One region of the Caulobacter sp. GW821-FHT10E02 genome, then DNA from elsewhere that is predicted to be linked to it. Evidence: predicted binding sites of a transcription regulator. Region 1 holds the regulator's gene; each other region holds the start of a gene.

The links. The regulator LexA, encoded in region 1, represses DNA repair genes until DNA is damaged. The targets are predictions, from matches to a motif close to ATGTTCNCNANNTGTTCT.
Region 2: recA (recombinase RecA) is a predicted target of LexA. The motif match lies at 4,098-4,115, and genes of this name have one in related genera.
Region 3: AC07NI_RS25470 (ImuA family protein) is a predicted target of LexA. The motif match lies at 4,720-4,737, and genes of this name have one in related genera.

The regions. Positions count from the first base shown of each region.
Region 1 is NZ_JBWKMV010000001.1:1,311,644-1,318,712, forward strand. Features, by position in the region: gene gltX (glutamate--tRNA ligase) at 1-763, opposite strand, end outside; gene AC07NI_RS05860 (ComEC/Rec2 family competence protein) at 926-3,091, shown strand; gene AC07NI_RS05865 (isocitrate lyase/PEP mutase family protein) at 3,122-3,877, shown strand; gene lexA (transcriptional repressor LexA) at 3,944-4,651, opposite strand; gene AC07NI_RS05875 (class I SAM-dependent methyltransferase) at 4,823-5,671, opposite strand; gene AC07NI_RS05880 (lysophospholipid acyltransferase family protein) at 5,677-6,243, opposite strand; gene trpC (indole-3-glycerol phosphate synthase TrpC) at 6,329-7,069, opposite strand, start outside.
Region 2 is NZ_JBWKMV010000003.1:547,618-554,686, reverse strand. Features, by position in the region: gene alaS (alanine--tRNA ligase) at 1-2,485, opposite strand, end outside; gene recA (recombinase RecA) at 2,923-3,993, opposite strand; gene AC07NI_RS17755 (EAL domain-containing protein) at 4,266-5,873, shown strand; gene AC07NI_RS17750 (DUF885 domain-containing protein) at 5,928-7,069, opposite strand, start outside.
Region 3 is NZ_JBWKMV010000006.1:164,117-171,185, forward strand. Features, by position in the region: gene AC07NI_RS25430 (SOS response-associated peptidase family protein) at 1-612, shown strand, start outside; gene AC07NI_RS25435 (IS110 family RNA-guided transposase) at 743-1,771, shown strand; gene AC07NI_RS25440 (SOS response-associated peptidase) at 2,038-2,688, shown strand; gene AC07NI_RS25445 (hypothetical protein) at 2,827-3,075, opposite strand; gene AC07NI_RS25450 (hypothetical protein) at 3,175-3,543, opposite strand; gene AC07NI_RS25455 (KTSC domain-containing protein) at 3,615-3,809, opposite strand; gene AC07NI_RS25460 (hypothetical protein) at 3,817-3,999, opposite strand; gene AC07NI_RS25465 (hypothetical protein) at 4,223-4,507, shown strand; gene AC07NI_RS25470 (ImuA family protein) at 4,754-5,515, shown strand; gene AC07NI_RS25475 (DUF6504 family protein) at 5,529-6,953, shown strand; gene AC07NI_RS25480 (error-prone DNA polymerase) at 6,950-7,069, shown strand, end outside.

The sequences.
Region 1 (7,069 bases):
CGGCGAACTCGCCGACGGCCTGTGCGCCGTGGCGCTTGCTCAGCTTGGCGCCGTCCGGGCCGTGGATCAGCGGGATGTGGGCGAAGGCCGGCACGTCCCAGTCCAGCGCCTGATAGATCAGGCTCTGGCGGGCGGCGTTGTTCAGGTGGTCGTCGCCCCGGATCACGTGGGTGACGCCCATGTCGTGGTCGTCGACCACCACGGCGAGGTTGTAGGTCGGCGCGCCGTCGGCGCGCAGCAGGACGAGATCGTCCAGCTCGATGTTCTTGAAGGTCACCGGACCCTTGACCAGGTCGTTGACCACGGTCTCGCCGTCCAGCGGGCCCTTGAAGCGGATCACGTGCGGAACCGTCAGGTCGCCTTCCGGCGCGTCGCGCCAGGGCGAGCGGATGGCGCGGCCTTCGGCGCGGGCCTTCTCGCGGGCGACTTCCAGTTCCTCGACGGTCATCCAGCAGCGATAGGCGCGGCCGGCGTCCAGCATCTGCTGCACGGCCTCGACGTGACGCGGGGCGCGGGTGTGTTGGAAAACGACCTCGTCGTCCGATTCCAGGCCCAGCCAGTTCAGGCCTTCGAAGATCGCGGCGACGGCCGCCTCGGTCGAACGCTCACGATCGGTGTCTTCGACGCGAACAAGGAACTTCCCTCCCGTATGGCGTGCATATAACCAGTTGAACAGCGCCGTGCGGGCGCCGCCGATATGCAGGAAACCGGTGGGCGAGGGGGCGAAGCGCGTGACGACGCCGGAAGAGATGGGGTTCGACATGAGCTTCAAAACTGTGGGGCTGGAGGCCGAGATGGCGTCGACAAGCGCGAACCGCAAGGTGGCTCGGGCGGCGCGTCTTAGCACGCCGCTTCACGCCGGGCCTAGCGGTTTTCCGCATCGCGGCGAACTTGGCTTAACCGTCAAAAATACAGTGGTTTCGGTATGTTAGGCGCGGAACTTGCCGAGCCGGCATTGTCCGCGCCCGCACCCCGCCTGTCGTGGTCGACCTTGAAGGCCGGGCTGCTGGCGGAAGGGCGAGTCAATCTGGATCGGGCGTTCCTGTGGACGCCGGTGGCGTTCGGTCTCGGCGCGGCGGGCTATCTGGAGGCCGGGGTCGAGCCGAAGCTCTGGATGCTGGCGCTCGTAACCGGGCTGCTGGCGTTGGTGTGGTGGACCGGCCAGCGCTGGAACGCGCCGCGCGGCCTCGTCGTGCTGGCCAGTCTGATGGCGTTCGGGGCGGCAGGCGGCTTGGCCGCCAAGGTCCGCAGCGACCGCGTGGCCGCGCCGATCATGGCCGGCGAGCGGGTCGTGCGGCGGGTGGATGGCTTCGTCGTCGACGTCGTCAGTCCCGGCGCGGGCGGACCACGGCTGCTGATCGCGCCGGTGGCGGTCTCGGGCCTCTCGCCAGAGCGCACGCCGCGCCGGATCCGGGTGACGATCGGCGAGAACGAGACGCCGGCGCCGGGCCAAATGTTGAGGCTGCGGGCCATGCTGGGACCGCCACCGCCTCCGGCCGCGCCGGGATCCTACGACTTCGCCCGCGACGCCTGGTTCGACTCGATCGGCGGCGTGGGATTCGTGATCGGCGAGCTTTCGACGACGCGTCTCGATCCGCCGCCGCTGCGGCTGCGGTTGATCATGGCGATCAACGCCTTCCGCTGGAGTCTGGCCCAACGGATCCTGGCGCGGATGGGCCCCAGCAGCGGCGGCATCGGCGCGGCCATGGTCACCGGCCACGAAGCCTGGATCACCGAGGACCAAACCGAGGCCATGCGGGCCTCGGGCCTGGCGCATATCCTGTCGATCTCGGGCCTGCACATGGCCATCGTCGGCGGCTTCGTGTTCGGCGCGGTGCGGCTGGGCGTCGCCGCCTGGCCCTGGCTGGCGCTGCGAGCGCCGGGCAAGAAGATCGCCGCCGTCGCCGGTTTAGTTGCTGTGCTGGCCTATCTGGTCATCTCCGGCGCGCCGCCGCCGGCCGAGCGCTCGGCGATCACGGCCAGCGTCGCCTTCCTGGCCATCCTGTTTGATCGCCGGGCCATCACCCTCCATGGCTTGGCCGTGGCGGCCCTGATGATCCTGGCGATGAAGCCGGAGACCGCTGGCGAGCCGGGCTTCCAGATGTCGTTCGCCGCCACCGCCGCCCTGGTGGCCCTGGCCGAAAGCTGGCCGCAGCCGGTCAAGGAAATCTCGACGCCGTGGTGGATCCGCTGGCCGCAGGCGGGCTTCACCTGGCTGGCGGCTTCGGTCGCGGCCAGTCTGGTGGCGGGCCTGGCCACCGCGCCGTTCGCCATGCAGCACTTCAACCGCGTCGCCGTCTGGGGCCTGCCGGCCAATTTGGCGGTCGCGCCGCTGTCTTCGTTCGTGATCATGCCGTTCCTGGCGATCGGCACCTTGCTGGAGCCTTTCGGCCTGGGCGCGCCGTTCCTGGCCGTGGCGGGCTGGGGCGTCGACGGCATGGTCGGGATCGCCAACGGCTTCGCCGACGCCCATGGCGCGCAGAGGATCGTCGCCAGCGCGCCCCCACAGGTGCTGGTGGTCGCCTTCCTGGGGCTGATGCTGCTGTGTCTGTGGCGCGGCCGTCTGCGCTGGATCGGCGCGCCTTTGGCCCTGGCGGTCGCCCTGTGGCCCAGGCCCGCCGCGCCGGACGCCTGGATCGCCGCCGACGGGGCGACGGCCGCCGTCCGCTCAGGCGACGCGGCCGTGCTGCTGCGCACCGACGCCAAGCGGTTCGGGGCCGAGCTGTGGGCGCGGCGACGGGGCCTGAGGCCGGCGACCTGGAGCCTCTATGCCTGCGACAAGCGGATCTGCGCGCCGGAACCGGGCGCGCCCGTGCGGCTGTCGCTGGTCTGGGGCCGCAAGACGCCCGACGCCGAGACGCTGTCGGGCCTGTGCGTCCGCAGCGAGGTCGTGGTGATCAGAGGGCCGATGCCACCTCGAACGCCGCCGCTGTGCGCCGAAACCGTGCTGCTGGCGGCCGAGGATTTCGCCAAGGGCGGAGCCGCCGAGCTCTATCGCCGGTCCGACGGCTGGCGCATCGTCTGGGCTCAGCCGTTGCGGGGCGATCGGCCGTGGAGCCTGCTGACAGCCGATGTCACCAGCGGAGGCTAAGGCTTCAGCAGCACCACAGGAGTCTCCGCCATGTCGAACCCGTTCGCCGCCCGCCGCGCGGCTTTCCGCGCCCTGCACGCCGAGGGCTGCTTCGCTCTGCCCAATCCGTGGGACGCCGGCAGCGCCAAGCGCCTGGAAAAGCTGGGCTTCAAGGCTCTGGCCTCGACCAGCGCGGGAGCGGCCTGGGCCATGGGCAAGGACGACGGCGAGATCACCCGCGACGAGGTCATCGAACATCTCAAGATGCTGTGCGCCGCCACCGACCTGCCGGTGAACGCGGACTTCGAGGCCGGTTTCGCCGATACCGCTGAAGGCGTCGGCGAAAGCGTCACCCTGGCCATCGAGGCCGGCGTCGCGGGCCTGTCGATCGAGGACTGGTCGGGCTCGGCGCTCTACGATCTGCCGGTCGCCGTCGAGCGCCTGAAGGCCGCCCGCGCCGCCATCGACGCCTCGGGCCAGGACGTGATCCTGGTCGGCCGCACCGAGGGCTATCTGCGGGGCGTCCGCGACCTGGCCCCGACCCTGGAGCGTCTGAAGGCCTATGCCGCCGCTGGCGCCGATTGCCTCTACGCCCCGGCCGTGACCGATCCGGATGAGATCAAGGCCATCGTCGAGGCCGTGGCCCCCAAGCCGGTCAACATCCTGTTCTGGGGCAATGACATGTCGGTCGAGAGCCTGGGCGCGCTGGGCGTGCGCCGGGTCAGCACCGGCGCGGGTCTGGCCGTCGCCGCCTGGGCCGGTTTCGATGCCGCCGCCAAACGCCTGGCGGAGGAGGGGCGGCTGTAGTCCCGATACGAAAAGGCCCCAATCCTCAAGCGAGGTCGGGGCCAATTCTCAAGTCGCCAGAGCAGCTTAGTGGTAGCGGCGGATCAGGCCCACCAGCTTACCCTGCACCTCGACCTGGTCGGGGCCGAAGATGCGGGTCTCGTATTTCGGGTTGGCGGCTTCCAGGGCGATCGAGCCGCCCTTCTTGCGCAGGCGCTTGAGCGTGGCTTCCTCGCCGACCAAGGCGACGACGATCTCGCCCGAGGTGGCGGTGTCGCCCTTCTTGATGATCACATAGTCGCCGTCGAGGATGCCGGCCTCGATCATCGAGTCGCCCTGCACCTCGAGGACATAGTGCTCGCCATTGCCCAGCATGGCCTCGGGCACCGGCAGGCGCTCGCGCTCGTGCTGGATGGCGTCGATCGGGGTGCCGGCGGCGATCTTGCCCAGGATCGGCAGCTCGCGGCTGTCATTGGCCGGGGCGGACGAGGCAGCCGGCGAGGGCGGGGGCGAACCGCCGCCTTCGAACACCTGCGGGCGGAACGCGCCACGACCCTTGGGCGGCGCGGCCGTCGTGGCCTGTTGCGGCAGCTTCACCACTTCCAGCGCCCGGGCCCGGTGGGCGAGACGGCGGATGAAGCCGCGCTCCTCCAGGGCCGTGATCAGCCGGTGGATGCCCGACTTGGACGCCAGGTCCAGGGCCTCCTTCATCTCGTCGAACGAGGGGGAGACGCCGGTCTCCTTGATCCGCTCGTGGATGAACATCAGCAGTTCGTGCTGCTTGCGCGTGAGCATGGCGACCTCGGCTGGAGCGCGGAACAAACCGCAAACCTTGCGAATGTTCTCTAGGCGTTCCGCGTTAAAGTCAAGTCGGGGCGTCGTCGCTCGGAAAAGCTTTGCAGAATCAAGGGTTAGGCTCGGCGACGAGGTAAATGTCGCCCAGAATCAAAAGCTTAACGAAAGCTTTCAGGCGCGCTTGCGGGCGATGATGATGTCCTGGTCCTGCATCGGTTGGCGACGCCAGACGCCCAGGGCCTGGTTCAGCACATCGAGGCCCAGGGTCTCGTACTGCGCCAGGATCGGCTCCAGGTCGTAGCCGATCACCGCTTCGGGCAGTTCCGGCGTCGCGGTCCAGCAGCCGTCCAAGGCGTGGACGAAGTCGAACGCGATCTGGCCGTTGCCCGTGTTGGCGCGGGCTTCCTCGTCGATCAGGTACCAGGAGATGATGCTGGTCCCGCCGGGCTTCAGCACCCGGGCGATCTCGCGGGCGAACTGGGCCTGGTCAGCGGCCAGCAGATGGGTGAACACCGAGCCCAGCCAGACATAGTCGAAGCTGGCGTCGGGATAGGGGAAGACGAAGGCGCTGGCCGGCTGCGAGCCGCCCGGATTGTACCGGTCGCTGTGCATGTCGGCGTGGGTGAATTCGAAGCGCGGGTCGCCGACGGCGATGTTGGCTTTGCACCAGTCGATGGCCTGGGCCATGACGTCGAAGCCGGCATAGCGGCCGTTCTCGTCGAGGTAGTCGACTAGCGGGGCGGCGGCGCGACCGATGCCGCAGCCGACGTCGAGGATGGCGTGGTGCGGTTGCAGGCCGGCGGCGACGAACAGCTCCTTGAACTGCTGGCCCACGCGGATGAAGTCGGCGTCGGCGGCGCCGACCAGGTGCCAGAGCTCCTGAGGCGCGGTGACGGCGTCGGTGGCCGGCGGAGGCGTCGGCGTCAGGGACAGAGCGCGACGAAGCTTGGACAGGAACGCCCGCATCCGATTCCTTTCAGGGAAGAGCGGCGCGGACCCTAGCGGCCGATCAGGCTTCAGCCAACCTAGAGGACGGTCTTCAATTCCGGATGCTTGGGCGTAACCGGCGCGTAGAAGGCCGCCAGCACCGCCAGGTCCTTCTCGTAGTCGCCGCTGGGCATCATCGCCGGACCCAGGCCCACGACCTTGCGCTTGTAGTCCATGAAGCCGGGCACCATCGGTACGCCGGCCTTCAGGGCGATGTTGTAGAAGCCGGTCTTCCAGCCGCCGGCCTTGCCGCGCGTGCCCTCGGGCGCGATCGTCAGCATGAACTCGTCGCGGCGGGCGAACTCGTCGGCCATGGCCTGGACCGTGTCGCGCGACTGCGAGCGGTCGATCGGCACGCCGCCCAGGTCCTTCATCAGCTTCTCGAACGGCCAGCGGAACAGCGAGGCCTTGCCCATGAAGCTGAGCTTCAGGTTCAGCGCGTCGGCCGCGCCCAGGAAGTAGACGAAGTCCCAGTTGCTGGTGTGCGGCGCGGCGATGATCACGAACTTGCGGGTCGTGGTCGGGGCCGAGCCCTCGATCGTCCAGCCCTCGCGCTTGAAGAAGGCGACGAGGGACCAATTCACCACGCGGGCGACCCAATGCATGCGCGCTTCCTCGCGTGGCCGTGTTCTTGTTGGGAGACTGTGAGCGGGCGAGGGGGAAAACGCCAGATGGTGCGTACCCGATCCGTCAGCCCAGCAAGGCCTTGGTGGCGGCCGTGACGTCGGCCTGGCGCATCAGGCTTTCGCCCACCAGCATGGCCTTGGCGCCGGCGGCTTCCATCCGCACGACGTCGTCGTGGGTGAAGAGGCCGCTCTCGGTGACCAGCAGGGCATCCTTGGGGGCCTGGGCCGCCAGCCGTTCGGTGACGGCCAGGTCGACAACGAAGCTCTTCAGGTCGCGGTTGTTGATGCCCACCAGGTCCGAGCCCAGGGCGCCGGCGCGCTCCATCTCGGCCTCGTCGTGGACTTCCACGAGGGCGTCCATACCCAGGCGCTTGGCCTCGGCCATCAGTTCGGCGGCCACGACGTCGTCGATCATCGCCAGGATGACCAGGATGGCGTCGGCGCCCAGGGCGCGGCTCTCGGCCACCTGCCAGGGATCGACCAGGAAATCCTTGCGGATGCAGGGCAGGGCGGTCGCCGCGCGGGCGTCGATCAGATAGGCGTCGGCGCCCTGGAAGCTGGGACCGTCGGTCAGCACCGACAGGCAGGCCGCGCCGCCGGCTTCGTAGTTACGGGCCAGGGCCGGCGGATCGAAGTCGGCGCGGATCAGGCCCTTGGACGGCGAGGCCTTCTTGATCTCGGCGATCAGGGAAAGCTTGCCGGGCGCGTGGCCGTGGACCAGGGCGCGCTTGAAGCCGCGCGGCGACGAGGCGTTCTGGGCGGCGTTCTCAAGGGCGCCCAACGTACGCCGGCGCTTGCGGTCGGT
Region 2 (7,069 bases), on a different contig from region 1:
CGGCGGTCACGGCCACGGTGACGGCGGCCTTGCCATCGCTGGTGCCGACCAGGGCCACGACGCCGCCATTGGTCAGTTGCTTCTTGAACTCCTCGGCGACGCCGCGCAGTTCCTTGCCACCGACGCCGTCCAGGACGCGGGCGATCAGGGCGGTGCCGTTGACGTCTTCCGGACCGGCCGCAGCGCCACCGCCACCACCCAGGGCCAGCTGCTTCTTGGCGTCGGCCAGCTCCTTCTCGAGGCGCTTGCGGTCGGCGATCAGGGCGTCGACGCGGGCGCCGACTTCCAGGACCGGGGTCTTGAACTGGTCGGCCAGCGACTTGGCCACGCCCGCCTGATCCAGCAGGAAGCGGCGAGCCGCCTCGCCGGTCAGGGCCTCGATGCGGCGCACGCCGGCGGCGACGCCCTGCTCCGAGACGATCTTGAACAGGGCGATGTCGCCGGTGCGGGCCACGTGGGTGCCGCCGCACAGTTCGACCGAATAGGCCTTGGCTTCGTCCGCCAGCGACTTGCCGAGCGTCAGGACGCGGACGCTGTCGCCGTACTTCTCGCCGAACAGCGCCACGGCGCCGGCCTCGATGGCCTCCTGCGGGGCCATTTCCTTGGTCTCGGCCGGGACGTTCTGGCGGATGACCTCGTTGACCTCGGCCTCGATCTTGTCGAGCTCCTCGGCGGTCAGCGGGCCGCCGTGGCTGAAGTCGAAGCGCATGCGCTCCCCGTCGACCATCTGACCCTTCTGGGCGACGTGCGGGCCCAGCACATGGTGCAGGGCGGCGTGCACCAGGTGGGCGGCCGAGTGGTTGGAACGGGTGGTGTGGCGGCGCTCGGCGTCGACCGAGGCCACGACCTGGTCGCCGACCTTCAGGTCGCCGGACAGCTCGACGCGGTGGACGAACAGTTCGCCGGCCTGCTTCTGGGTGTCGATCACCTTGTTCTCGCGGCCGTTGGCCTCCAGCACGCCGGTGTCGCCGGCCTGGCCGCCGCTCTCGGCGTAGAAGCTGGTGCGGTCCAGCAGCACCTCGACGGTCGCACCGCCCGTGGCGGATTCAACTTCGACGCCGTCAACCAGCAGCGCCTTCACGACGCCCGTGGTCTCGGTGTTCTCATAGCCGACGAAGTCGGTCGCGCCGGCCTTTTCCTTGATCGCGAACCAGGCGGCCGCGCCGGCTTGCTGGCCCGAACCGGCCCAGTTGGCGCGCGCCATCTGGCGCTGCTTTTCCATGGCGGCGTCGAAGGCGTCGGTGTCGACGGTCAGGCCCTTGGCGCGCACGGCGTCCTGGGTCAGGTCCAGCGGGAAGCCGTAGGTGTCGTAGAGCTTGAAGGCGGTATCGCCGTCCAGCACGCCGCCGCTGGTCAGGTTGGCGGTGGCTTCATCCAGCAGGCCCATGCCGCGGCCCAGGGTGACGCGGAAGCGCTCTTCTTCCTGGCGCAGGGTCTCGACGATCGAGGCCTCGGCGCGGCGCAGTTCCGGATAGGCCTGGCCCATCTCGGCCACCAGGGTCGGGGCCAAGCGGTGCATCAGGGGCTCGTTGGCGCCCAGCAGATAGGCGTGGCGCATGGCGCGGCGCATGATCCGGCGCAGGACGTAGCCGCGACCTTCGTTCGACGGCGTGACGCCATCGGCCAGCAGAAACGACGACGAGCGCAGGTGGTCGGCGATGACGCGGTGCGACGGAGCCTGGTCGCCCTCGGCCTTGACGCCGGTCAGCTCGACCGACGCGGCGATCAGGGCCTTGAACAGGTCGACGTCGTAGTTGTTGTGCACGCCCTGCAGCACGGCCGCGACGCGTTCCAAGCCCATGCCGGTGTCGATCGAGGGCTTGGGCAGCGAGACGCGCTCGCCGCCGGCCAGCTGCTCGAACTGCATGAAGACGAGGTTCCAGATCTCGATGAAACGATCGCCGTCCTCATCGGGGCTGCCGGGAGGGCCGCCGGGGATGCCTTCGCCGTGGTCGAAGAAGATTTCCGAGCACGGACCGCAGGGGCCGGTGTCGCCCATGGACCAGAAGTTGTCGCTGGTCGGGATGCGGATGATGCGATCGTCCGACAGGCCGGCGATCTTCTTCCACAGGTCGGCCGCCTCGTCGTCGGTGTGGTAGACCGTGACCAGCAGCTTTTCCTTCGGCAGGGCGAAGTCGCGGGTCAGCAGGGTCCAGGCGTGATGGATCGCCTGTTCCTTGAAGTAGTCGCCGAACGAGAAGTTGCCCAGCATCTCGAAGAAGGTGTGGTGGCGGGCGGTGTAGCCGACATTGTCCAGGTCGTTGTGCTTGCCGCCGGCGCGGACGCACTTCTGCGAGCTGGCCGCGCGCGGATGCGCCGGCGTCTCGGCGCCGGTGAACACGTTCTTGAACGGCACCATGCCGGCATTGACGAACAGCAGGGTCGGATCGTTCTGCGGCACCAGCGGCGCCGACGGCGTCACGGCGTGATCGGCCTTGCCGAAGTAGTCGAGGAAGGTGCTGCGGATCTCGTTCAAGCTGGGCATGAGCGTCTCAAGTCTGGCGTACCGGTCCGGCAGGCGGCCGGGAGTCGGGCGCTGCATAGCGCGGATTTTGGTGAAGGGGAAACCGACTCGGAGATGGGGGCGCGGGTTGCGGCGGAAAAGGGCGGGTTCGGAGGCCAGATGCTCCCCCGCGATGCGGGGGAGCTGTCGCCCACGGGTCCGGCGTCGCCGGTCCGAGGATAAACTCCGCGACTGAGGGGGCCAGTGCTGCTTAGGCCCAGCTTGCCCCCTCCGGCCCTCCGGGCCATCTCCCCCGCAACGCGGGGGAGGATCTTCGGCTCATCAACGAAAATAGGCCGCCTGGCATGGGGTCCAGGCGGCCTGCGATCGCGGCCCTCGCGGCGGTCCGGCCGCGGGCGTGTTGAAGGCGGGGACGCCCGGGGTCGGGCGAGGGCCGCGAAACGGTAAGGCCCTAAGGCCTAGTCTTCTTCGCCCTCTTCCGGGCCGCCGACGAGAAGCTCTTCCTCGATCTTCTGCGACGACTTGCGAACGGCCGCTTCGATCGAGGCGGCGATGTCGGGGTTGGTCTTCAGGAACTCGCGGACATTGTCGCGGCCCTGGCCGATGCGCTGGCTGCCGTACGAGAACCACGAGCCGGCCTTGTCGATGATCCCGGCCTTGACGCCCAGGTCGATGACTTCGCCCAGCTTGGAGATGCCCTCGCCGTACATGATGTCGAACTCGACCTCGCGGAACGGCGGGGCCACCTTGTTCTTTACGACCTTCACGCGGACGTTGTTGCCGATGATCTCGTCACGGACCTTCACCGAACCAGTGCGGCGGATGTCCAGGCGCACCGAGGCATAGAACTTCAGGGCGTTGCCGCCCGTGGTGGTTTCCGGGCTGCCGTACATCACGCCGATCTTGTGACGGATCTGGTTGATGAAGATGACGATGGTGTTGGCCTTGTTGATCGAGGCGGTCAGCTTGCGCAGCGCCTGGCTCATCAGACGGGCTTGCAGGCCCGGCAGGCTGTCGCCCATCTCGCCTTCGATTTCGGCCTTCGGCGTCAGGGCCGCGACCGAGTCGATCACGACGATGTCCACGGCGTTCGAGCGCACGAGGGTGTCGGTGATCTCCAGGGCCTGTTCGCCGTTGTCGGGCTGGGCCACCAGCAGGTTGTCGAGATTGACGCCCAGCTTGAAGGCATAGCCCGGATCCAGGGCGTGCTCGGCGTCGACGAAGGCGGCGGTGCCGCCGGCCTTCTGGACCTCGGCCACCACGTGCAGCGCCAGGGTCGTCTTGCCCGAGCTTTCCGGACCATAGATCTCGATGATCCGCCCCTTGGGCAGGCCGCCGATGCCCAGGGCGATGTCGAGACCGAGCGAGCCGGTGGAGACGGACTCCATCTCGACCTTGCCCTTCTCGCCCAGCTTCATCACCGAGCCCTTGCCGAATGCCCGGTCGATCTGGGTGAGCGCCGCTTCCAGAGCGCGCTGCTTGTCGCCTTCTTCCTTGCCCACGAGTTTCAATGCCGCCTGACTTGTCATGTTGATCCGCCCTCTATCCCATGATTCCGGTCGCTCGATCGGCGCTTACCGCGCCCCGCCCCAACGACCTGTGGAACACCCTTAATGCGTACGCCCTTTGTTCTCGGTTCGCAAGATGTTCTCATTCGTTCTCGCACACAGAAACGACCGTTTCTGTCGTAGGCCAGAATGCCGCAGGGGATATCCCCGGATACGGGATTGTCCCCGTCCCTCCGAAACCGGTCCTTAAGTCCCGTCATGCCAGCTTCACCGCTTCTTGGGGGACCGCCGACTTGTCCATTGACCCGCGCCGCCTTCTGGGCCTGGCGTTCGCCAGCGCCGATCTTCTCGTCGAACTGCAGAACGGCCGCGTGCGCCTGGCGCTGGGCGCCGCGCAGAAGGTCATGGGCCTGAACGAGGCCAGCCTGACCGGCAAGGTCTGGCCGCACCTGTTCCACGCCGACGACCAGCCCTTGATGGACGCCATGCTGAGCTGCGCCGACGACGGCGTGCGGCGCGGCCCCGTCGTGCTGCGCCTGATCGGTCCCGACGACCGCCACGTCCGCGTGATCCTGCGCGCCCTGCCCGAGAACGACGGCCGGGTTTCGCTGGCCGTCACCGCCGCCGCGTCGGCCGGTCCGCCGCTGACCGCCGGCACCCTGCATCCGCGCGAGTCGTTCGACGACATCGCCAAGGGCCTGTTCGAGGCCGCCCGCGTCACCGGCCTGGAGCTGGAGCTGGCCATGGTCGAGTTCGCCGGCCTGGAGGCCATGCGCGACGGCCTGACGCCCAATGAGGCGGCCGCCCTCGACGTGCGGGTGGCCAGCGCCGTCCGCGCCGAGTCGCACGGCGGCTCGGCCGCCACCCAGCTGTCGCCTGACCGCTTCGCCCTGCTGCGCTCGCGCGACGACCGTCCCGAGAACATGGTCAAGCGCCTGACCCGCATGGTCAGCACCGAGGCCAGCGCCCACGTCGTGCCCCTGGAAGCCGGCGGCGGTTCGGCCCGCGCCCTGCGCGCGCTGCGTTACGCCCTCGACGACTTCCTGCGCGAGGGCCTGAAGGACATGCCGCCGATGACGCTGTCGGAGGCGATGAACCGGTCGGTGAAACGCACCCTGGCCCGCGCCGGCGCCCTGGGCGTGGCCGTCAGCCAACGCCGCTTCAACCTCGCCTTCCAGCCGGTGGTCGACCTGAAGTCCGGCGCGGCGCACCACCACGAGGTGCTGGTGCGCTTCGAGGACGGCGGCAGCCCGTTCGCCCTGATCCGCATGGCCGAGGAATTCGACCTGATCGAGGAGCTGGATCACGCCATCGTCGAGCAGGCGGTGAAGAAGCTGGCCAACGACCAGGAGCGCAAGCTGAAGCTGGCCGTGAACGTCTCGGGCCGCACGATCGTCAACGAGACCTTCGTCGGCCATATCGAGCGCCTGCTGGCCAAGCACGACGAGGCCAAGGGTCGGCTGATCTTCGAGGTCACCGAGACGGCGGCGATCGACGACCTGCCGCGCGCCAACCGCCATATCCAGGCCCTGCGCGGCATGGGCTCGATGGTCTGCCTGGACGACTTCGGGGCGGGCTCGTCGTCGTTCGCCTACCTGCAGCAGCTGTCGCTGGACATCGTCAAGATCGACGGCCGCTATGTCCGCGAGCTGGCCGACAACGGCCGCGACGGCGCCCTGGTGCGCCGCCTGGTCGAGCTGTGCCAGGACCTGAAGATCCGCACCGTGGCCGAGATGGTCGAGACGATCGAGGTAGCCGACATCGTCCGCGCCGCCGGCGTCGACTTCGCCCAGGGCTGGCTCTACGGCAAGCCCGCCGACAAGCCGGGCCCGGCCCTGCGCCCCAATCCTTCCGTCACGCCGGTGGCGCGCCGGGCGGGGGCGTCGGAGAGCTGGGGCTAAACGAAAAACGGAGGGGCAAGCCCCTCCGTCTCCGTAGTCTCTGGTGTTTCAGCCTCAGGCCTTGCCGCCCTTGCTGACGATGTAGTCGTCGATCACGCGCTCCAGCGTGGTCAGCGGGGTCATGCCCGAGAGCAGGCCCGCGTCGTGGAATTCGCGGATGTCGAACTTCTTGCCGAGCGCCTTCTGGGCCTTGGCGCGGGCGCGGAGCCAGACGATCTTGCCGATCATGTAGCTGCAGGCCTGGCCCGGCCACACGACGTAGCGTTCGATCTCGGTGATCGAGCCGCTTTCCTCGTCGCCCATGGTCTCGGCCATGTACTTCACGGCCTGCTCGCGGCTCCACTTCTTGTAGTGCATGCCGGTGTCGACCACGAGGCGCACGGCGCGGAACAGGGCGTCGTGCAGCATGCCGATGTGACCGCGCGGGTCGGTCTTGTAGATGCCCATCTCGACGGCCAGCTGCTCGGAATAGAGCGCCCAGCCCTCGGTGTAGCCCGAGAAGCCGATGATCTTGCGGATCATGGGCAGGCCCTTGGCTTCGTTCGAGATCGACAGCTGCAGATGGTGGCCCGGGACGCCCTCGTGCACCGTCAGGGTGGTCAGGGTGTACTTGGCCTGCTCCTTGGTGTCGCGAAGGTTGATCCAGTAGATCCCCGGGCGCTTGCCGTCGAGCGAGGGCGAGTTGTAGTAGCCGCCCGGCGCGCCGGCCTCGATGGCCTTGGGCACGCGGCGGATTTCCAGCGGAGCCTTCGGCAGGGCGCCGAAATAAGCCGGCAGCTGCTTCTGGATCCAGGCGGCCTTCTCGTTCAGGTCCTTGATCAGCTGTTCCTTGGACTCGTCCGTGTTCGGGTAGAAGTCCTCGCCCAGCTTGGCCATGCGCTCGCCGACCGTGCCGGTCTTCATGCCGATGGTCTTGAAGAGCTTGTCGGCCTCGGCCGAGATCGACTTCACCAGGTCCAGGCCCAGCTGGTGGATCTCTTCGGGCTTCAGGTCCGAGGTCGTGTAGTTCTTCAGCGACACGGCGTAGTAGTCGCCGCCGTCCTTCAGGCGCCACACGCCGGCATCGTGGGTGGCCTTGGGGCGCACGCTTTCCAGCAGGGCGATCTGGCGCTTCAGGGCCGGCAGGACCGAGCCTTCATAGATCTTCGAGGCTTCGGCGGCCCAGTCACCGTCGATCTTCTTGTCCTTGGTGCGGC
Region 3 (7,069 bases), on a different contig from region 1:
GACGTCCTGGCCGAGCGCTTCGACGTCGCTCCGCCCGCTCAAGCGCTGCTGGCCGGGCTGGACGAGATCGACACGCGCGGCGAGGGCCTGGTCGTGCGACAGGCGGCCGCCGGTCGGCGCCTGCATCGCATGACCTGGGGGTTTCCGCGGCAGGCCGCCCGCGGCGGCGAGCCGTCGGCCGTCACCCTGGTCGCCGACCTGACCAATCCGATGTGGAGCGATCTGGCGCCGGATCCGCGCTATCGCTGCGTGATCCCCATGGCCGCCTTCGCCGAACCGGCGGGCGCGGCCGGCGCCAAGACCAGGACCTGGTTCTCCGCGCCGGAACAGCCGGCGATGGCCTGGGCCGGCTTTTGCCGCAACACCGACAACTGGGGCCCGGTCTTCGCCGGCATGTCCTGCGACAGCCATCCCCAGATCGCGCCGCTCAACCCGCGCATGCCCAGCCTCCTGCTCCCCCAGGACTACGAGCGCTGGCTGACCGGCTCGATCCGCGACGTCATCGAATTCCAGTTTCGTCCCTGCCCGATCGACACCTTCGCGATCGACACGACCGACCAACCCTGGGTGCGCGGCCGTGCGTCCCAGCCGCCTCAACCCACGCTTTTTTGACGTCCCGCGATCGATGATCGAGGGTCGCGCTCGAACCGCTGGAGCCTCTGGATGTGTTGGTGTGGACGGCCTCTCATCCCAACGGTTTGATGGCGCTTAGCGTCAACAAGCCAGTCGAGAGGAGAGCCACATGGTCACACCAGTGCGTATCGGCATGGACACGGCTAAGTCCGTGTTCCAGCTCCACGGAGTGGATGAGAACGAGGTTGTAGTTCTGCGGCGCCAGCTCCGGCGCGCCGACATGATCCGCTATTTCGAGAACCTTCCGCCGGCCCTTGTCGCGATCGAGTCCTGCGGTAGTTCCCACCATTGGGCGCGGCTCCTGGAGTCGTTCGGCCACGAGGTGAAGCTGATCCCGCCGCAGTACGTGAAGCCGTACGTGAAGCGCGGGAAGAACGACGCGGCCGACGCCGAAGCGCTCTGCGAGGCCGTCACCAGGCCGACCATGCGTTTCGTGCCTGTGAAGTCCAAGGACCGTCAGGCGGCCTGCATGTTGATGACGGTGCGCGAGCGGCTCGTCATGGTGAAGTCGCAGCTCAGCAACGCTTTTCGGAGTTATGCGGCGGAGTTCGGGATTGTGGGCCCGTCCGGCCGGCAGAACGTCAATGGCCTGATCGCGCGCGTCCTCGAAGATGACACGCTGCCGGAGCTGGCGCGCGAGCTCTTCCAGTTTCAAGCCAAGGAATACGCCGCGGTAGAGGCGCGCCTGGCGGAGATCGACGCGAAGCTGATGAAGTGGCACCGCGCCGACGAGCTGAGCCGGCGCATCGCCACCATTCCCGGCGTCGGCCCTATCGGCTCAACGTTGCTGAGCATGAAGGCGCCGCCGGCGGAGACCTTCGGCTCCGGGCGCGACTTCGCCGCCTGGCTGGGGCTCACGCCGCGAGACCATTCGACAGGCGGTCGATCAAGACTCGGCGGGATCACCAAGGCTGGAGATCCATCGATCCGGTCAACGCTGATCGTCGGGGCCACAGCGCTGCTGCGCCATGTGCGCCTCGGGCATACAAAGCCATCGCCCTGGCTGGCCAAGCTCATGGAGCGGAAGCCGCCCAAGCTGGTCGCGGTCGCGTTGGCCAACAAGTTCGCCAGGATTGCTTGGCGGCTGATGGTGTCGGGCGGAGTCTACACCCGGCCCGCAGCACTGAACCCGACCTGATCTGAGACCGGCGCCCGGAAGCCAAAGAGGCTGCACCCGGACTGCCCAGGAGACTTGCACGAACGAACAGATGGAAACGACCTATCGGTCGGTACGCGCGACATTCCGAAGATTGCACTGGCATCCCGATGTCGCCAATGTGTTTGGAGCGCGCGTAGCGAACACCATCTTGGCCAGCGAGCTTCTCGCGCAAACAGGCCGGACATCTGATAGCAAGCGTTAGGTCAGACAGTCTGCGCGTTCACTGCAAGCGGGGGGCCGTCCACATCTGCAACCTCTACACCCTGCGTAAGAGCGCCGCCGACGTCGCCGCCTTCTTCGGCGTGACCTTGCCGCCGGCCTTGTCCAACGCCGGCGAGGAGGTCTATCCCGGCGGCCCCGGCTACGCGATCCACGCCAATGACGAGGGCCAGCTGCAGCTGTCCTCGATGACCTGGGGCTTTCCCCTGCGCTTGAAGACGATGAAGCCCGGGTCCAAACCCAAGCCCGTCAACAACATCGCCGACCTGACCAAGCCGATGTGGAAGGGCGTGGCGAGCAAGACCCGGTGGCGCGCCCTGACCCCGCTGACCGCCTTCGCCGAAGCCGAAGGCGCCGAGGGCAAGAAGACGCGGACCTGGTTCAATGTGAAGGATCAGGAGCTGTTCGCCTGGGGAAGTCTCTGGCGGATCAGCGACGAATGGGGCCCGGTCTATTCGGGGGTCATGACCGAGTGCAACGAGGCCATCCGCCCCGTCCACGACCGCATGCCCGTCCTGCTGCACCGGGATGAATGGGACCGGTGGCTCAACGGCACGTTCGACGACCTGCTGGCCTTCCAGGCCCGCTGCTTCCCCGACGATCTCATCGTCATGAACCGCACCGACGAGCCCTGGTCCAAGCGCAAGGCCGCGTCGGAGGCTCCCGCCGCAGTGTAGGGGCCTGGCGTCAATCCGCCCCGCTGAACTTCCCGGCGCCGGCCGGCCGGTCGACTATTGGCGCGAGATCGCCCACGACCCGGCCGCGGGCCCGCAGGCCATGGCCCATCCTCACCAGGACGGCGGATGGGACGCCGACTAGGTCGACTCGGCCGCGCCCTGGTCGAGGGCGAGTTTGGGCAAGGGCCTGACGCCGTCGCGGGCGATCGTGTCCACCAGGCCCTCGTCCTTCCAGATTTCGACGGACGCGGCGCTGGCGTGCTCGCGCAGCAGGCTGAAAGCGTGAGAGCGGACGCGCTCGGCGGCGAGCGCCTGCATGTCGACGACCGTGGCGACCTGGTTCTCCGCCAGGCAGAGGAAGGTGTAGGTGTTTGGTGGATTCCCCATGCGGCGAAGCTTAGCACGGCGCAACGCCCTGGCTGTCTGCAATCCGACGGTCGCGGCGGATCGCCCGTCGATGGCGTGATCCTCGCGACAGACCAGGCCTCAAGCCCCGGCGCAGCCCTCGTCGGCGCCGATCGCCACGAGATAGGCGTCGAGCAAGGGCGCGGCCATGGCCTCGAACCGCTCGGCCGCCGTCAGCGGCACGCGGGCCAGGAGCCCGCCCGGAAACTTGCCGACGCCGCCGCCGGTCAGGGCCACGATCAATTGCAGCTGGTCGCGCGCGTCGCGCAGCTGATCGGGCGCGCCCAGGGCCTGGACCACGGCGCCCTCGGGCAGGTTCAGCTCGTAGATCCGGACCCGGCGGGTGGCGGTCGCATGGGCCTCGAACCGTTCGCGCCGGGCGGTGACTTCGAGCTGAAGGATCTGGGCGGCGGAGGGGCCGTCCGCCGGCGCCGGTTCGGCGGGGCGCATCGCTGTTTTCGGCATGAGGAGCATATGGGTACGAGGCGGGCCGAAACGACGGCGACGGTTCGTCGCGGCGGCTAGAGCACGGTATGCTCGAAGCGGTCCCGGATCTTCTTGTTGAAGTACTCGCCCTTGGCGAAGGCCAGGCGCAAGCCTTCGGCCACGGCCTTGGGGACGTCGGCATAGGCGTAGGCGCGACCGCTGACGAAGGTGATCGTCAGGATCGCGCCCGCGGGATCGTAGACATAGCTCTTGATCAGAGCCGACGGCATAGCCGCCCTAGGCTTTCTGGCGATCGCCCTTGTCGCCCTGGCCGGGTCCGGCGTCATGGCTGGCATGGCGACGCTGGTCGGCCGCCGAGGACTTGCCGACATCGACCTCCTGGCTGAATTGGCCCTTCTCGTCGCGGCGGGCGTAGCGCTTGTCGCCGGGGTTGGGTTCGATCAGTTCGCGCTTGGTCATGGCTGGGATCTCCTGTTCGAAAGGCGAATCCGCGACCCCGCCAAAATGTTCCGCCGACTCGTCCGAGCCGCGTCGTCGATGTCAAAAGATGAAGCGCGCCCCGTGCGAGGCCCGCATCCGTGGCGCCGCGGTAACGCCGCGCCGCCATATGCGCGTTAAGGACGAAACGCGCTTTTCAAGTCCTTGCGCGCGTGTTCACGATCGCCACGCAGCGGATCACCTCATGACATCGGCCCAGACCTTCGACCCCGCCCGTGACGATCGCCAGGCCGCGAGAGGCCTGGTCTCCGTCGTCGCGGTCGTGCTCGCCCTGTTCGTCGCCGTCGTGGTGGTGGTCTACTGGGGCGTGGGGCCCGGCGCGCCGGGCGCCAAGACCGCGTCGGCGTCGGCGGCCAGCAGCCCGGTCTGCGCGGCCGCCATGAAGCGGGCCAAGGACAGCCGGGGACTCTCGAGCCAGGAGGCGATCGCCGCCTCGACCGCGATGTTGCGCGCCTGCGACGTTCGCTAGGCCCAGGCCTAAGCGCATCTTCTCCCCAGCAACGCGATTGGCGTTCTCGCCCGGTCTTTTCGCGCGCGCGACGCCGCCGCCCGACAAAAGCGGTCGCAGCTTGAGCGTCGGGAAATTTTCCCGAGTCCGCGCAAGGCCTTGTCGCGCCGGGCTTTCCGCGCCGACGCGCGCTTGGCCGCACCCCAGGGCTGATTGACTCTCGCGCGGCCAAGAGAACAAAGATGGAACATAGCCATTTTTGTCAGCATGATCACCAACCGCACCCCCGCCGCGCTCGACGCGCTTCGCCGCCAGGTTCGCCTGATCGAGACGGCCGACGCGGCCGTGCGCGCGGTGCTGCCGTTCGGCGTGCCACGGATCGACGATCGCCTGCCCGGCGGCGGCCTGGCCGTCGGCGCCCTGCACGAGGTGGCCGGCGGCGCGGACGGCGCGCTGCACGGCGCGGCCGCGGCGATGTTCGCCGCCGGCGTCCTGGCCCGGGCCGAGGGCCCGGTGCTGTGGTGCCTGCGCCAGCGCGACCTGTTCGCCCCGGCCCTGGCCCAGCACGGCCTGCCGCCTGATCGGGTGATCTTCGCCGAGGCCGGCGACGAGGCCGGCGTCCTGGCCTGCATGGAAGAGGGCCTGCGCTGGCCTGGCCTGGCCGGCGTGGTCGGCGAGGTGGCCAAGCTCTCCATGACCGCCTCGCGTCGTCTGCAGCTGGCCGCCGAGAAGAGCGGCCAGATGGCGATCGCCATCCGAAGATGGCGGCGGGTCGCCGACGCCGCGGACCTGGGCCAGCCCACGGCGGCCGCGACGCGGTGGCGGGTCTCGGCCCTGCCCTCCTCGCCCCTTCCCACCGCCGGCGTGGGTCGCCCCCGCTGGTTTCTTGAACTCCTCCGTTGCCGGGCCGGCGAAGCCTTCGACCTTGAGATAGAAGCCTGTGACGCCAAGGGTCATCTCCGTCTTCCTGCCCCGCTGGCCGACCGATCGGTTGGCGCGAAGCCAGGGCAAGACCGCGCCGCCGCCTGAGACCCCGATCGTCATGGTCGGCAGGGTCGGAAGACGGCGCGCGGTCGCGCACATGAATCTCGCCGCCGCCCAGGCGGGCCTGCGCCTGGGCCAGGCCGTGGCCCACGCCACCGCCCTGGTCCCGGGCCTGGTGCTGCACGACCTGGATCCGGCCGGCGACGCGGCGGCCCTGCATCGCCTGGCCCTCTGGGCCCAGAAGCACTACTCGCCGACCGTGGCGGCCGACGGGACCGACGGCCTGGTGATCGACGCCACCGGTTGCGCCCATCTGTTCGGCGGCGAGGAGAAGATGGCCATCGCCCTGCGCGAGCGCCTGACCAAGGCGGGCTTCGCCGCCACCGTCGCCGTCGCCGACAGCTGGGGCGGCGCTCACGCCCTGGCCCGGTACAGCCGCCGGGCGATCTTCGTGACGACGCCCGGAGCGACGGGTCGCGAGCTGATGACGCTGCCCGTCGCGGCCCTGCGTCTGTCCGCCGATCTGGTGGACGGCCTGGGGCGCCTGGGCTTCGACACCGTCGGCGAACTGGAAGCCACGCCCAAGGGGCCGCTGTCCCATCGCCTGGGCCAGGAACCGGTGCGTCGCCTGAACCAGGCCTTCGGCCGCGACGCCGAACCGATCGAGCCGGTGATGGCGCCCGAGACCCTGCACGTGCGCAAGATCTTCGCCGAACCGATCGGCGCGCCCGAGACCATGGCCCGCTATGTCACCGAACTGGTTCACGGCCTGTGCGCGGCGCTGGAGGATGCGGGCCTGGGCGCCCGGCGCCTGGACGCCTGGTTCACCCGGGTCGACAACCGCATCGAGGCCGCCCGCATCGGCATGGCTTCGCCGTCCCGCGACGCCAAGCGCCTGGCCAAGCTCCTGTGCGAGAAGCTGGAAAGGGTCGATCCAGGGTTCGGCGTCGAGAAGATCGTCCTGGCCGCGCCGGGCGCCGAACCCCTGGCCTACAAACAGAGCCAGGTCCTGGGCGAGGCCCACAAGGCCGTCGACCTGTCGGGCCTGATCGACACCCTGGCCAATCGTCTGGGCGCCGAGCAGGTCTATCGGCTGGCCAGCGCGCAAAGCGATCTTCCCGAACGGTCGGTCAAACGCGCCCCGGCCCTGGAGGCGCCCGACGGCGTCTCCTGGCCGGCCGATTGGCCCCGTCCCGCCCGGTTCTTCCCGCGCCCCGAACCGATCGAGACCGTGGCCCTGTTGCCCGACGCCCCGCCGGCCGCCTTCACCTGGCGCGGGGCGCGCCACCGGGTGGCCTGCGCCGACGGGCCCGAGCGGGTGTTTGGCGAATGGTGGAAGGCCGACGCGGAACTGGCCCGCAGCCGCGACTACTTCCAGGTGGAGGACGAAAGCGGCGAGCGGTTTTGGATCTTTCGCGACGGCGACGGCGAGGACGCCGAGACCGGCAGCCAACGCTGGTTCATGGCCGGGGTGTTCGGATGAACCCGTCGCCCAAGGACCTGACGAGCGAGGACCTGGGGTCCTATGTCGAGCTGCAGTGCGCCTCGCACTTTTCGCTGCTGCGCGGGGCCTCCTCGCCGGGAGAACTGTTCGACGAG